Regions from separate parts of the Catenibacterium sp. RTP21428st1_D7_RTP21428_210409 genome, predicted to be linked through region 3. Evidence: riboswitches for the same ligand, from Rfam matches in the RefSeq annotation. Region 3 holds a riboswitch; each other region holds the start of a gene.
What was found. Region 3 has a riboswitch for thiamine pyrophosphate ahead of thiC (phosphomethylpyrimidine synthase ThiC). Riboswitches for the same ligand answer to the same signal wherever they lie in the genome.

Region 1 (4,396 bases), on a different contig from region 3:
GTGTTAAGAGATAGTGTTGAATATGCTCAAACAATTCTTTATGAGAATATTTCGATTCTATTACCTTATTCACACCATCCTTATATACTAAAAATAAATCTGTCATTTCTAATTGTTTAACTGCCCTAGACAGGGTCATTGCGGAAAATGGAAGGCTCTTTGACAGATCTGATACATATACCTTCTTCTCATGATTATACATATAAGCAAGAAATAATAACTGTGTTGAATAGACAAACTTGTCTTTAATCTTTTTTGGTTCCTTTTCATTTACAAGTAATGTACCAATAAAAGGAAGAAAAGTTTGTTTATCTGTTATGAAAGGAATGTGATTCTCAAGAAGACTCTTTCTTCTATAAAATGATATTGTCTTACTATATAATACGACAGGAACATCATCAATTACTCGAATTTTTTGTATTTGTTTTTTGAATGATGGAAGTGTTGGCAGTTCTTCTATCGGTATAATCACAATACAACGTATATTTTCTATATAAGCTGTATAGAATTGATAATTACTCACAATATAGAGAGGTAATATGCTTTTCTTATCCCAAGGTTCATATCTTATAGATAGGCCAAATATATTATCAATCATTGTATAGGTTCCTTTTAACTTAATTTATTTCATTTTAACTTTGCGAATGTTAATATGCAAGTTTTTGAGTTAAATAAAAAAATCCTCCAGATGATATATCTAGAGGATATTCATAAGATATGCCCACCTTCAAGTAATAGATATATAACTCGAAGAAGCAAAATAAATAATATGAGTATAAACCACGCTTTGAATTCTTTCATGCCCTTAACCTCTTAACAGAGATTATACCAGGCAGTTATGGAATTATTGTGTACTTTTAGATATTATGGCCATGATCCATAGGACCACTTCCCTGACCTAAATCTAACATAGCACCTATTGCACCAGAAAGATATGCTTTAGCATGTCTAACTGATTCTTCTAGTGTATAGCCTTTAGCCAAGTTGGATGCAATCGCACTTGATAAAGTACATCCTGTACCATGTGTATTACTGTTGTCTATTCTATGTCCTTTAAACCAAGTACCCTTTTCACCATTGTATAGGTAGTCATTGGCATCATTTAATTGATGTCCACCTTTGACTAATACAGCACAATGATATGTGTCATAAATCTTCTTAGCTGCTATTTCCATATCTTCTACAGTCTTAACTTCCATATCAGTGAGTACTTCTGTTTCTGGAATATTAGGAGTAATGACTTCAGCAATAGAAAGTAATTCTTCCTTTAATGTAGAGATAGCTTCATCACTAATAAGCTTTGCGCCACTTGTCGCAACCATGACTGGATCTACCACAATATGCTTCGCATCATAATGTTTCAACATTTCTACAATAGTATGAATAAGTGCTTTAGAAGACACCATACCAATCTTAACAGCTTCTGGATAGATATCATCAAATACAGCACGAATCTGGCTTTCTAAGAACTCTGGAGTAACATCCATAATATCTGTCACACCCGTTGTATTCTGGGCTGTGAGGGCTGTAATAGCGCTCATACCAAATACTTTATTAGCAAGCATTGTCTTTAAATCTGCTTGTATTCCTGCACCACCACTCGAGTCACTACCGGCAATAGTTAAACATGTATGCATTGTTTCATAAAGTGCATCCACACGCTTCTTTAAATCAATAGTAGCCTGTTTAATATTCTTCTGACCAAATAAAGCACTAATAACCGCAATACCATCAATACCTGTATCTTTAAGTAATAAGCAGTTATCATAACTGATTCCACCAATGGCTACCATTGGAAGATCCACTGTATCCGTCATTTCTTTTAAACGCTTGATACCTAATACTTCCGCATCATCTTTAGAAGATGTAGGGAAAATAGCCCCTATACCTAAATAGTCTGCACCTTGTTCTTTCGCAATTCTTGCTTCTTCTATAGTATGTGCACTTACACCAATGATCTTATCTGGTCCAAGTATTTCTCTTGCCTTCACGCATGCCATATCATCCTGACCCACATGAACACCATCTGCATCTATTTCCTTAGCAAGCATAACATTATCATTAATAATAAATGGTACATCAAATAAACGACATAGTTCTTTAATATTCTTTGCTTCTTCATAGAAAGAGGCTTCATCTAGGTCTTTTTCTCTTAGCTGAAGACAAGTTGCACCACCCATTAAAACATCTCTTACCTGCTCATATAGAGTCTGTTCTCCTGTCCAATGACGATCTGTCACAGCATAGAGTCTCAACATGTCATTATTGAACTTCATATTTACCACTCTTTTCTAGTTCTTCATCAGTCATATTGAATAATGCATCAATTAAATAAGTACGAAGTGTTGCATTACCTTCACCTTCTTTTAATTTAGATGCACCAATTTCACCCGCAATACCCATGGACATAACAGCTGCCGCAGCACTATCTACACTATTTTCTACTGTTAAGAAACAGCCTAAGATACCTGATAACATACATCCAGTACCAGTAATAGCACTCATTTCTTTACATCCATTATTGATCATATAGCACTTATTACCGTCAGTGACATAATCTATAGGACCAGTCACAATAATAATAGTATTGAGTTCTTTTGCGAATGCTTTGATATCGTCAATAAGATCCTGTGAGTTCTTCTGATCTTCTGCAGATGCATCAACACCTTTAGTATGACCTGTACCAGCCATTAAAGTCTTGATTTCTGAAACATTCCCTTTGATGGCATCAAAATGAATCTGAGCGAGTAGATCCTTACATGTATTAGTACGTAAATCAGTCGCACCTGCACCTACTGGATCTAATACAGTAATATGTTTACACGCATTAGATGCCTTACCTGCTTCAAACATAGAAGCAATTTTCACCTGATTGAGAGTCCCAATATTAATATTTAATGCATTACTGATAGAAGTCATCTGTGCCACTTCTGTGATCTCATCTGACATAATAGGACTGCCACCAATTGCAAGAATCGCATTGGCTACATCATTCACTGTTACATAGTTAGTGATGTTGTGTACTAATGGTTTTACTTCTCTTAATTTCTTAATGTAGTTCATATTCTTTTCCTCCATAAAAAAGAGCACGCTGAAAGAGGGTGCTCATAAAATTCCTACGTTGGCATTATCCAAATCAGGTTTCATGGTCAAGACTTATGTCTACTCTCAGCAAATTAGCTCCCATTTCAATTATAATAATATGTTAAAACATTCAGTTATGAAATACAAGGGATTTCATGACCATATACATATTTACTACTCTATTCTAGAGTATTATAATATACACATCATTCTGTTATAGCTTCCCAAAATATATGAGATACTAATGAGCTTCCCCTCATCAAATTCTCTTCTATAATGGAATGTAATCTACCATTTTGGTAGATTTTTTATTTTTAGGCATAAAAAAAACACCGATTACTCGGTGTCTGCATTCAGAATGGTGCGGGTGACAGGACTTGAACCTGCACGCCGAAGCACTAGATCCTAAGTCTAGCGTGTCTGCCAATTTCACCACACCCGCATCAAGATGGTGACTCGCAGGGGATTTGAACCCCTGACCCTCTGATTAAAAGTCAGATGCTCTGCCATCTGAGCTAGCGAGTCACTAATGGTGCCGACTAGAGGACTTGAACCCCCAACCTACTGATTACAAGTCAGTTGCTCTACCAGTTGAGCTAAGTCGGCAAAAAAATGGTGGAGGTTAACGGGCTCGAACCGCTGACCCTCTGCTTGTAAGGCAGATGCTCTCCCAACTGAGCTAAACCTCCATATATGGTGACCGGTACGGGATTCGAACCCGTGAATGCATGCGTGAAAGGCATGTGAGTTAACCGTTTCTCCAACCGGCCACTGGCGCTTGAAGAGGGATTTGAACCCCCGACCGATCGGTTAACAGCCGATTGCTCTACCGCTGAGCTATTCAAGCACTTCAGAATGCTTGTTTATATTACCATGCAGATACGCCTTTTGCAACCCTTTTTTTGAAAAAAATGCATTTTTTTGTGTAGTTTTATTATGTTTAGCCGTTTTAAGCCAAAAAAATAAGATTTTGCTAGGCAAAATCTTATTCGTAGATACCACCGTGACCCCATTTTTCAAATTCAGAGATAGTAACATACTGATTTGAAGCAGGAATCTTTGTAATTTTTACTAAAGCTTTAGTAAGTTCAGAGACAAACTGTTGTTTCTGTTCATCTGCATAATGACCTTTTAAGTACAATGTGATCATCATACAGTTCGCTTCCTGGCCTTTAAAATAAATAAGCTGATTGTCTTCAATATGAATCATGAATGTATCTACTGATTCACCAGGAAATACTGTGATTAACTTTCCTACAGTAGTTTTTAATTCAACTTCCTGAGAAAGAGTCAATGTCTTGTTTGTTCGTAA
Region 2 (4,396 bases), on a different contig from region 3:
GTTCTTTAAACGACCTTTACATTTTACAGTTGTAAGTACATTATTTAATACTGTTACACCTGCAGAGTCATATCCTCTATATTCTAATTTTGCGAGTCCCTGCATTAAGAAAGGTAGGGCTTCACCATTGCCACAATAAGCTGTAATACCACACATAATCTTGTCCTCCTTGTTTTGTGGAATAAAAACGTTAAAACAAAGGAGTACCTGATGAAATCTGTTCATTGATCACTCAATGTTTTTGTTCATCGCTTAGGCAGTACTATGCCTCTAGACCATCCGCCGAATAGTTCGATTAATCTAGTCCTCGTCAACTTATACAAGTCCTGGCGCTATTTTTAATATCACTTTATCTTAACTGTGTCTATTATATGCTTGATATGTGATAAATCAATCAACAATGTTGACATTTTAAAAATATGAAAACTATATATAATTTTATATATAAATTAGGGAGAAATATAAAAAAATTAAAAGTATATATATAAGTAGGAGGGGATTTTTATATGAAAGAAGATCTAGAAGGAAATATTGAAGAAATGAAGAAATACTTAAAGAAGTTAGATGAGAGTGGCTTATATGATGCAGAGAAATATTCACGTTCTTTATTACATCAAACAAGTCAGTTATCTTATTTCTATTGTTCACTTGTAAAGGATGGTTCACCATCGGATACTTATTATCACGTCCATAAGCGTCCAAAAGAACATCAGATGGCTTATTTTAATATCGGTAGGGGATTTGCTAAGGAACTCATGGATGGGCATTGGTGTTATGTTGTAAAAGATTTAGGCTATAAGATGTTAATTATACCTTGTACATCCATAAAAAAAGAATCATCACCAGTCAATCCACACTTTGAAAAGGACTTAACAGTCCTAGATGACCATGGGATGATTACGCATTCTAGAATGCAGTTAACTGATTTACGTACAGTAGATATTCAAAGACTGGATTGTCGTAAACCATTCTATAACGTCTGTGATGATCAAGAAGAAATTAGAAAATTCATAATAGAACACTTATTTTAAGTTCTATTTGTGCTATGATACTCGTGGTGATGAAACATGAATGAAATAATGAAAGGAATGAAGAAAAGTATTCCAATCGCATTAGGATACTTCCCTGTTGCCTTTTCTATTGGAGTTCATACACCCTTTACTTATGTGCCATTATTTAATGTCATGAGTACTGGTGTACGTCTTATTAGTGCAACACTCATTGCGACATGTATGGGAGCCTGGTTATTTCCAAGGGAGGATGAAGCATGACAAGATATCAGATACTAGCTGTCTTGGTGATGGCACTCTTTACTTATCTGCCTCGTTTTCTACCACTTACTTTCTTTAGAAAGAAGATTACATCTAAGTTTATTAATTCAGCTCTTTATTATTTGCCTTATGCAGTATTAGGAGCTTTGACTTTTCCAGGTGTCTTTAACTCTACACCAAACTTAGTAGAATCATGTGCAGGTATTCTAGTTGCAGTATTTTTTAGTTATAAGGGAAAAGGACTTGTATTTGTGGCTGTTGCAGCCATACTTGCATCTTATATTGTGCAGTTTCCGATTTAAAAATCGGAAGTTGGAGGATATACGCATGAAAATTGTAATCATTAATGGAAGTGCCAGAAAAGGAAATACGCTGGCAGCAATCAATGCATTTATAAAAGGAGCATCAGAAAAGAATAAAATTGAAATCATTGAACCTGACAAACTCAACATTGCACCATGCAAGGGATGTGGTGTCTGTCAATGCTCTAAGGGATGCGTCGATAAGGATGATACAAATTCTGCAATTGATAAAATTGCTGTCGCAGATATGATTCTTTTTGCTACACCAGTTTATTGGTGGGGAGTGTCAGCACAATTGAAACTTATCATTGATAAGTGCTACTGCCGTGGATTGCAGTTAAAAAACAAAAAAGTTGGTACAATTGTTGTAGGTGGTTCTCCCGTAGGCAGTATCCAGTATGAGCTGATTGATAAGCAGTTTGACTGTATGGCAAAATATCTTTCATGGGATATGCTTTTCAAAAAATCATATTACGCAACAGCCAGAGATGAACTTGAAAAAAATAAGGATTCCATGAACGAACTTGAGTGGATCGGAAAAAATTTATAAAGCACACACCAAATTCCCGTTTGCTGAAGGGACGTATAGAAACTATACGTTCTTTTTTAATTGAAAAAAACAGTGGTTTCCCACTGTTAAATAGCCTTAAATGCTTTCTGAAGTTTTGGATAAATAAGTGCAAATACTACATAAGTTAAAATAAGTGTACCTACATTATAACCAATGTTGTATAAGAATGAATAAACCCAAGGGTTCATGTTCTTAGGTGCATAGCTTGCAAATAATACAGCACCAGATAATAAATGTGAAATGAACTTAAGAATCATTCCTACAAAAATACCTGTATAAACTTCAGTCTTGCCTGATTTAAAATTAGGAATAAAGCCTGCAATACCAAGTGCTGATAATGGTACAAGATAGTCTAATACAACAGACCAAGGTCCATAATATAAAGCAAGACCTAATACAAACTGCATAGCAGTGGCACCAACACCGACAATAATTCCATACTGTGCACCCATTAAATAGCTTGCAAGTACGATTGGTAATAAACTTAAAGTAATAGAACCACCCTGTGGCTGTCCTGGAATCACCTTAAATAGTACTTCTAGAACTAACTGCATAGCGATAAATAACGCAACATAAGCAATTGCTCTAGTGGATAATGTCTTCTTATTCATTTATAAATCTCCCCTTTCTAATGACTAAGATGACGCAAAGAAGTCACTAAAAAAGTACGGCCTCTCTACGCTGGTATTACCCAGATCAGATGCTAAGGGACAAGGCTTTCACCTATCTCAGCAATAAATGCGCCCCTGGCAGTAATGATTATATTACAGAACATTCTTTTTGTCACGTAATCTAAATTTATAGTAGAAATGTTAGGGGTTTCTGATTATAATAGGGGTGTTTAGGAGGATATAAGCATGTCAAAAGTTTTAGCAGTTAACTGTGGAAGTTCTTCATTGAAGTTCCAGTTATTTGAAATGAATACTGAAAGTGTTATCACTTCTGGTATTATTGAAAGAATCGGTATGGAAGATTCAATCTTCACTATCAAGTATAATGGTACTAAAGATAAGAAGGTCTTTGCAGTTCCTACTCACAAGGAAGCAGTACAAGTATTACTTGATACATTAATTGAAAAGAAGATTGTTGAACATTTAGATGAAATCAAGGGTATTGGTCATCGTGTTGTACAAGGTGGTCCTTATTTTGATGGGTCTTGTGTTGTAGATGATGATGTGATCGCTAAGATTGATGAATTATCACCACTTGCACCACTTCATAACCCTGCACATATTATTGGTATCAAAGCATTTAAGGAAGCTATTCCTACTGCAGGTGCTGTTGTAGTATTCGATACAGCATTCCATCACTCTATTAAGCCTGAAAATGCAGTTTATCCAATCCCATATAAGTTCTATGAAGAAAACAAAGTTAGAAAATATGGTGCACATGGTACTTCTCATTACTATGTATCAAAGCGTACTCAGGAATTATTAGGCAACCCTGAGCATGCTAATATTATTGTATGTCATTTAGGTGCAGGTGCTTCACTTTGTGCTGTAAAGGATGGTAAATCTATTGATACTTCAATGGGTCTTACACCTCTTGCTGGTGTCATGATGGCAACTCGTTCTGGTGATATTGATGCATCTGTTGTAGACCACTTAATTGAAAATCTTGGATATGATATGAAGACTGTATTCAAGATGTTGAATAAGGAATCTGGTTTATTAGGTGTATCTGGAGTGTCTGGTGATATGAGAGATATCATTGATGCAAAAGATGCTGGTAACCAAAGAGCCGAATTAGCTTTTAACATGTTTAGAAAACGTGTTGCTGATTATATTGGTTCTTATTTTGTAGAACTTGGACATGTTGATGCAATTTCATTCACAGCAGGTATTGGTGAAAACAGCTTTATCGCAAGAGAAGCAATTATTAATCTAATAAAAGAAGCATTAGGCATCGTATTAGATGATAAGGCTAATGTAGAAGGTCATGGTGAAAGATTAATTTCTGCACCTGAATCTAAGATCAAGGTATTCGTAGTACCAACTGATGAAGAATTAGTGATTGCAAGAGATACAAAAGAATTATTAAACTTATAAAATAAGTGAGCATCGCTTTAAGGCGATGCTCATTTTTTTAATACAAAAACAAAACAATAACTTAAAAAGGCTTTATTTAGGAAAAAACAGGTGAGGTTTATGTACATTTCACCTGTTTTTTGCTATGATATTCGATAGGTTGGGTAGAGTCAAAAGTTTATGAAAAACTTGATGAATGACAGATTTCAGGGCTCGATGAACGAT
Region 3 (4,396 bases):
TACGATTTCTAAATCCTCCATATTCTTTTGCGAGTGCCCAAGGTAATTCAAAATGTGATAATGTAATGACTGGTTCAATACCATATTTTAATAATTCATCAAATACATCATCATAGAACTTTAAACCTTCCTCATTAGGTGTTTCTTCATCTCCTCTTGGGAAGATTCTTGTCCAGGCAATAGAAGTTCTAAATGCCTTGAATCCCATTTCAGCAAGTAATGCGATATCTTCCTTATAATGATGATAGAAGTCTACACCTACATGGTTTGGATAATCTTCTCCAGGAAGAACACCATCTGTTAAACGTCTAGGTGCTCCTGTTACGTTATCTCCCGCTGTTTCTACATCTGTACAGCTGATTCCTTTTCCGCCTTCCTGCCAGGCACCTTCACACTGATGAGCAGCTACTGCGCCACCCCATAAAAAGTCGTCTCTAAACATTGTCTTATCTCCTTTTCTCTTTCTAATAATTATAAATAGAAATGAAAGTAATTTCTATAATTTTCAGAAATAGAGATCAAACTTTCGTAAAAATGTTTCATCTTTACATTATCAGTTCATCAATCCAATAAATAAGTGATATTTTGTTGACAGGATAGTCACAAGATAACACGAAATACTTCTAACAAAAAAATCTATAAACCTATTAACAAGATTTATAGAGCTAATGATATCACTAATACAGTTGGCGACTTCGTCAATACATAAATACGACAAAAAAAAGAAAGTATGAGCATTTATTTATTACTTTCATCTTCCATAATATAAAACAATTTATCGTCTAATTCTTCAGTTGCATATCCTAACTCATTTGGTTCACCATTCTCATAAAATCCATATTCGAGATTCTTATCTAATACATAATTACGTATCTGGTTAAGTTCTGCCTCTTCCAACTCTCTATTTGCGTTAATATATATTCAATCACTTTCTCTTTAGAATATCCATCTTCCGGATTCAAATCTTTCATCAACAATAGTTTATTCAATAATTTGAGATCATCTTCTGGTAATTTATACATTGTTTTCCTCCATATACCAACTTTTCTCTTTATTATTTTATCATAGTTTATAATTTTGAGGATGTTTTCGTTATTACACTATTCGTTTAAAATTTCACAATAATTTTGTAACATTTTTCAATGAAAGCGTTGCATTTTATTTATATAAGATGTAATATACCACTATCAACCAAATAAAAAAAGGGGAGCTGCCGCGACGGCTGAGAAGAAATACGATCGGATTTCGACCCATAAAACCTGATACGGATAATGCCGGCGTAGGAATTTTGTTTTTTTAGGTATACATGCTCAGGTATACCTTTTTTTATTATTTAAAAGGAGAAATTGTATGAGTTACACAACACAAATGGATGCAGCAAGACAGGGTATTATTACACCTGAAATGGAAATTGTAGCTGCAAAAGAATCTATGGATGTAGAAGTGTTACGTGAACATATTGCGAAAGGACATGCTATTATTCCATGTAATAAGAATCATACTTCTATTGATCCGAGTGGTATTGGTTCAATGTTGAAGACTAAGATCAATGTGAACCTAGGTATTTCTAGAGACTGTAAAGACATGGATGTAGAAATTGAAAAAGTGAATAATGCAGTAAAGATGGGTGCTGAATCCATCATGGACTTAAGCTCTTATGGTGATACACGTACTTTTAGAAAGAGATTAACTAAAGAATGTCCTGCTATTATTGGTACAGTCCCTATTTATGATGCTGTTGTTTATTATCATAAAGCTTTAAAAGATATTACCGCAAAAGAATGGTTAGATATTGTAAGAATGCATGCAGAAGATGGTGTGGATTTCATGACTATTCATTGTGGAATCAATAGAGCTATGTATGAACGTTTTAAGAATAATAAGCGTTTAATGAATATTGTTTCTCGTGGTGGCTCTATTATGTTTGCCTGGATGGCTATGACTGGAGAAGAAAATCCATTTTATGAACATTATGATGAAGTATTAGATATCTGCCGTGAATATGATATTACTATGAGCTTAGGTGATGCATGTCGTGCTGGATGTTTGGCTGATGCAACTGATGTGGCTCAGATTGGTGAGTTAGTGACTTTAGGAGAATTAACACAGCGTGCATGGGATAAAGATGTACAGGTGATGATTGAAGGTCCTGGTCATATGCCTTTAAATCAGATTGCCGCTAATATGGAAATACAGAAGACAATCTGTAAAGGTGCACCTTTCTACGTATTAGGCCCTTTAGTTACTGATATTGCCCCTGGTTATGATCATATTACTGCTGCCATCGGTGGTGCTATTGCAGCCACTTATGGTGCATCATTCTTATGTTATGTGACTCCTGCAGAACATCTTCGTCTGCCTAATCTAGATGATGTTAAAGAAGGTATTATTGCATCTAAGATTGCAGCACATGCAGCAGATATAGCGAAGGGTATTCCTGGTGCCATGGAATTAGATAATAAAATGGCATGTGCAAGAAAGAAGCTGGACTGGGAAGAAACATTCAAGTATTCTATTGATCCAGAAAAAGCAAGACGTTATCGTGCTGAAGCAGCACCTGAAAAAGAAGATACATGTTCTATGTGTGGTAACTTCTGTGCCGTTAAGAATATGAACCGTATTCTTGATGGTGAGATTGTAAATATCTTTGATGAATAAGAAAAAAGGCGTAACTCGTATATATGAGTTACGTCTTTTTGTATTAGTCTAAATCAGCACCATTAGATTCGCAGACTTTCTTATACCAGAAGAATGAATCTTTCTTGCTTCTAGAGAAGTCCCCAGTTCCATCATCATGTCTATCTACATAGATGAAACCATAACGTTTCGCATACTGTCCAGTACCTGCAGATACTAAGTCGATTGGTCCCCAAGTTGTATAACCGATTAGTGGTACACCATCTTCGATAGCTTCATCCATTGCTTTAATATGATCTCTGAAGTAATCAATTCTATAAGTATCGTGTACAGAACCATCTTCTTCTACCTTATCGAATGCTCCAAAACCATTTTCTACAACCATTAATGGTGTATGAGGATAACGGTCATGTAGGATATTTAATGTATATCTTAATCCATCCGGGTCAATCTGCCATCCCCAGTCAGAAGCCTTTAAGTAAGGGTTCTTAGCACCTGTTGCAAGGTTACCATTTGTCTTTTCAGCATTTTCATCAACTGTTACACAGTTAGACATATAGTAAGAGAATGTATAGAAGTCAATAACACCTTCTTTAATGATCCTCTTATCTTCTTCAGTAATAAATGAAGTATCAATGCCATGATCCTTGAAATATCTGAACATATATGTTGGATATTCACCACGAACCTGTACATCACCACAGAAGTTATTCTTAAAGTTATCTTCATTAAATGCTGCAAGAATATCTTTTGGATTTGGTGTTAATGGATATAAAGTTGTATGAGCAATCATGTTACCAATCATGAAATCAGGATTGATCTTATGACCTTCTGTTACAACTAATGCACTTGCAACAAACTGATTATGTAATGCTTCAAATGTTTTCTGAGGGTTAGATTTTAATTTGTTTAGTGGAATACGTTCATCAGAGTTTACATCTTCTGGATCCATGATACCTAAACCATAAAGGTCACCTAATCCACCTTCACCCATACATGCGATATTGATTTCGTTGAATGTTAACCAGTATTTAACCTTATCCTTATAACGCTTCATACAAGTAGTTGCATACTTAACAAACATATCAATCACTCTTCTATCAGAGAAACCATTGTATTTAGTTACAATGTTCCAAGGAATTTCATAATGACATAAAGTAACTAAAGGTTCAATATTGTGTTTCTTACATTCGTCAAATACCTTGTCATAGAAAGCTAAACCTTCTTCATTAGGTGTTTCATCATCACCATTAGGGAAAATTCTACCCCAGTTAATTGATAATCTGAATACATTCCATCCCATTTCTGCAAATAAAGCAATATCTTCAGCATAATGATGATAGAAATCAATTGCTTCATGGCTTGGATAGAACGCAGTCTTATCAGTCTTTGGTAAGAATGTTCTTGGAGTATTTACATCTCCACCAAGTAACATATCTGGTACTGATAAACCTTTACCATCTTCTAAATAAGCACCTTCACACTGATTGGCAGCAACTGCGCCACCCCATAAAAATCCTTTTGGAAAACCCATTTCCTTTACCTCCGTTCATCTTTTCTGTATGTATTATATACATAATAAAAATCATTATAATTAATTTTCATCAAATGAAATAATTTTTTCACAATGTGAAACAAAAAAGCGCTTAATACCTAATAATATAAACAGTTACTGGAATGATGTTACTGATTTGTTACTAGTTGAGCACCTACATAGTGGCGCATCATATATTTATAACGCTCATTCTAACACTTATTT

Region 1: another riboswitch for thiamine pyrophosphate. It lies ahead of thiM (hydroxyethylthiazole kinase); the one in region 3 lies ahead of thiC (phosphomethylpyrimidine synthase ThiC).
Region 2: another riboswitch for thiamine pyrophosphate. It lies ahead of ABUA27_RS03365 (energy-coupled thiamine transporter ThiT); the one in region 3 lies ahead of thiC (phosphomethylpyrimidine synthase ThiC).

Annotation. Positions count from the first base shown of each region.
Region 1 is NZ_JBEHVX010000024.1:9,869-14,264, reverse strand. It holds gene ABUA27_RS05310 (MarR family transcriptional regulator) at 1-598, opposite strand, end outside; gene thiD (bifunctional hydroxymethylpyrimidine kinase/phosphomethylpyrimidine kinase) at 858-2,276, opposite strand; gene thiM (hydroxyethylthiazole kinase) at 2,263-3,063, opposite strand; TPP riboswitch at 3,097-3,197, opposite strand; tRNA gene ABUA27_RS05295 (tRNA-Leu) at 3,444-3,526, opposite strand; tRNA gene ABUA27_RS05290 (tRNA-Lys) at 3,534-3,609, opposite strand; tRNA gene ABUA27_RS05285 (tRNA-Thr) at 3,615-3,690, opposite strand; tRNA gene ABUA27_RS05280 (tRNA-Val) at 3,698-3,773, opposite strand; tRNA gene ABUA27_RS05275 (tRNA-Glu) at 3,779-3,854, opposite strand; tRNA gene ABUA27_RS05270 (tRNA-Asn) at 3,857-3,931, opposite strand; gene ABUA27_RS05265 (phenylpyruvate tautomerase MIF-related protein) at 4,070-4,396, opposite strand, start outside.
Region 2 is NZ_JBEHVX010000012.1:33,232-37,627, forward strand. It holds gene glmS (glutamine--fructose-6-phosphate transaminase (isomerizing)) at 1-156, opposite strand, end outside; gene ABUA27_RS03345 (hypothetical protein) at 507-1,031, shown strand; gene ABUA27_RS03350 (hypothetical protein) at 1,068-1,271, shown strand; gene ABUA27_RS03355 (AzlD domain-containing protein) at 1,268-1,573, shown strand; gene ABUA27_RS03360 (flavodoxin family protein) at 1,599-2,123, shown strand; gene ABUA27_RS03365 (energy-coupled thiamine transporter ThiT) at 2,210-2,755, opposite strand; TPP riboswitch at 2,801-2,902, opposite strand; gene ABUA27_RS03370 (acetate/propionate family kinase) at 3,002-4,192, shown strand.
Region 3 is NZ_JBEHVX010000008.1:3,080-7,475, forward strand. It holds gene ABUA27_RS02235 (6-phospho-beta-glucosidase) at 1-442, opposite strand, end outside; gene ABUA27_RS02240 (hypothetical protein) at 739-897, opposite strand; TPP riboswitch at 1,194-1,303, shown strand; gene thiC (phosphomethylpyrimidine synthase ThiC) at 1,351-2,658, shown strand; gene ABUA27_RS02250 (glycoside hydrolase family 1 protein) at 2,702-4,171, opposite strand.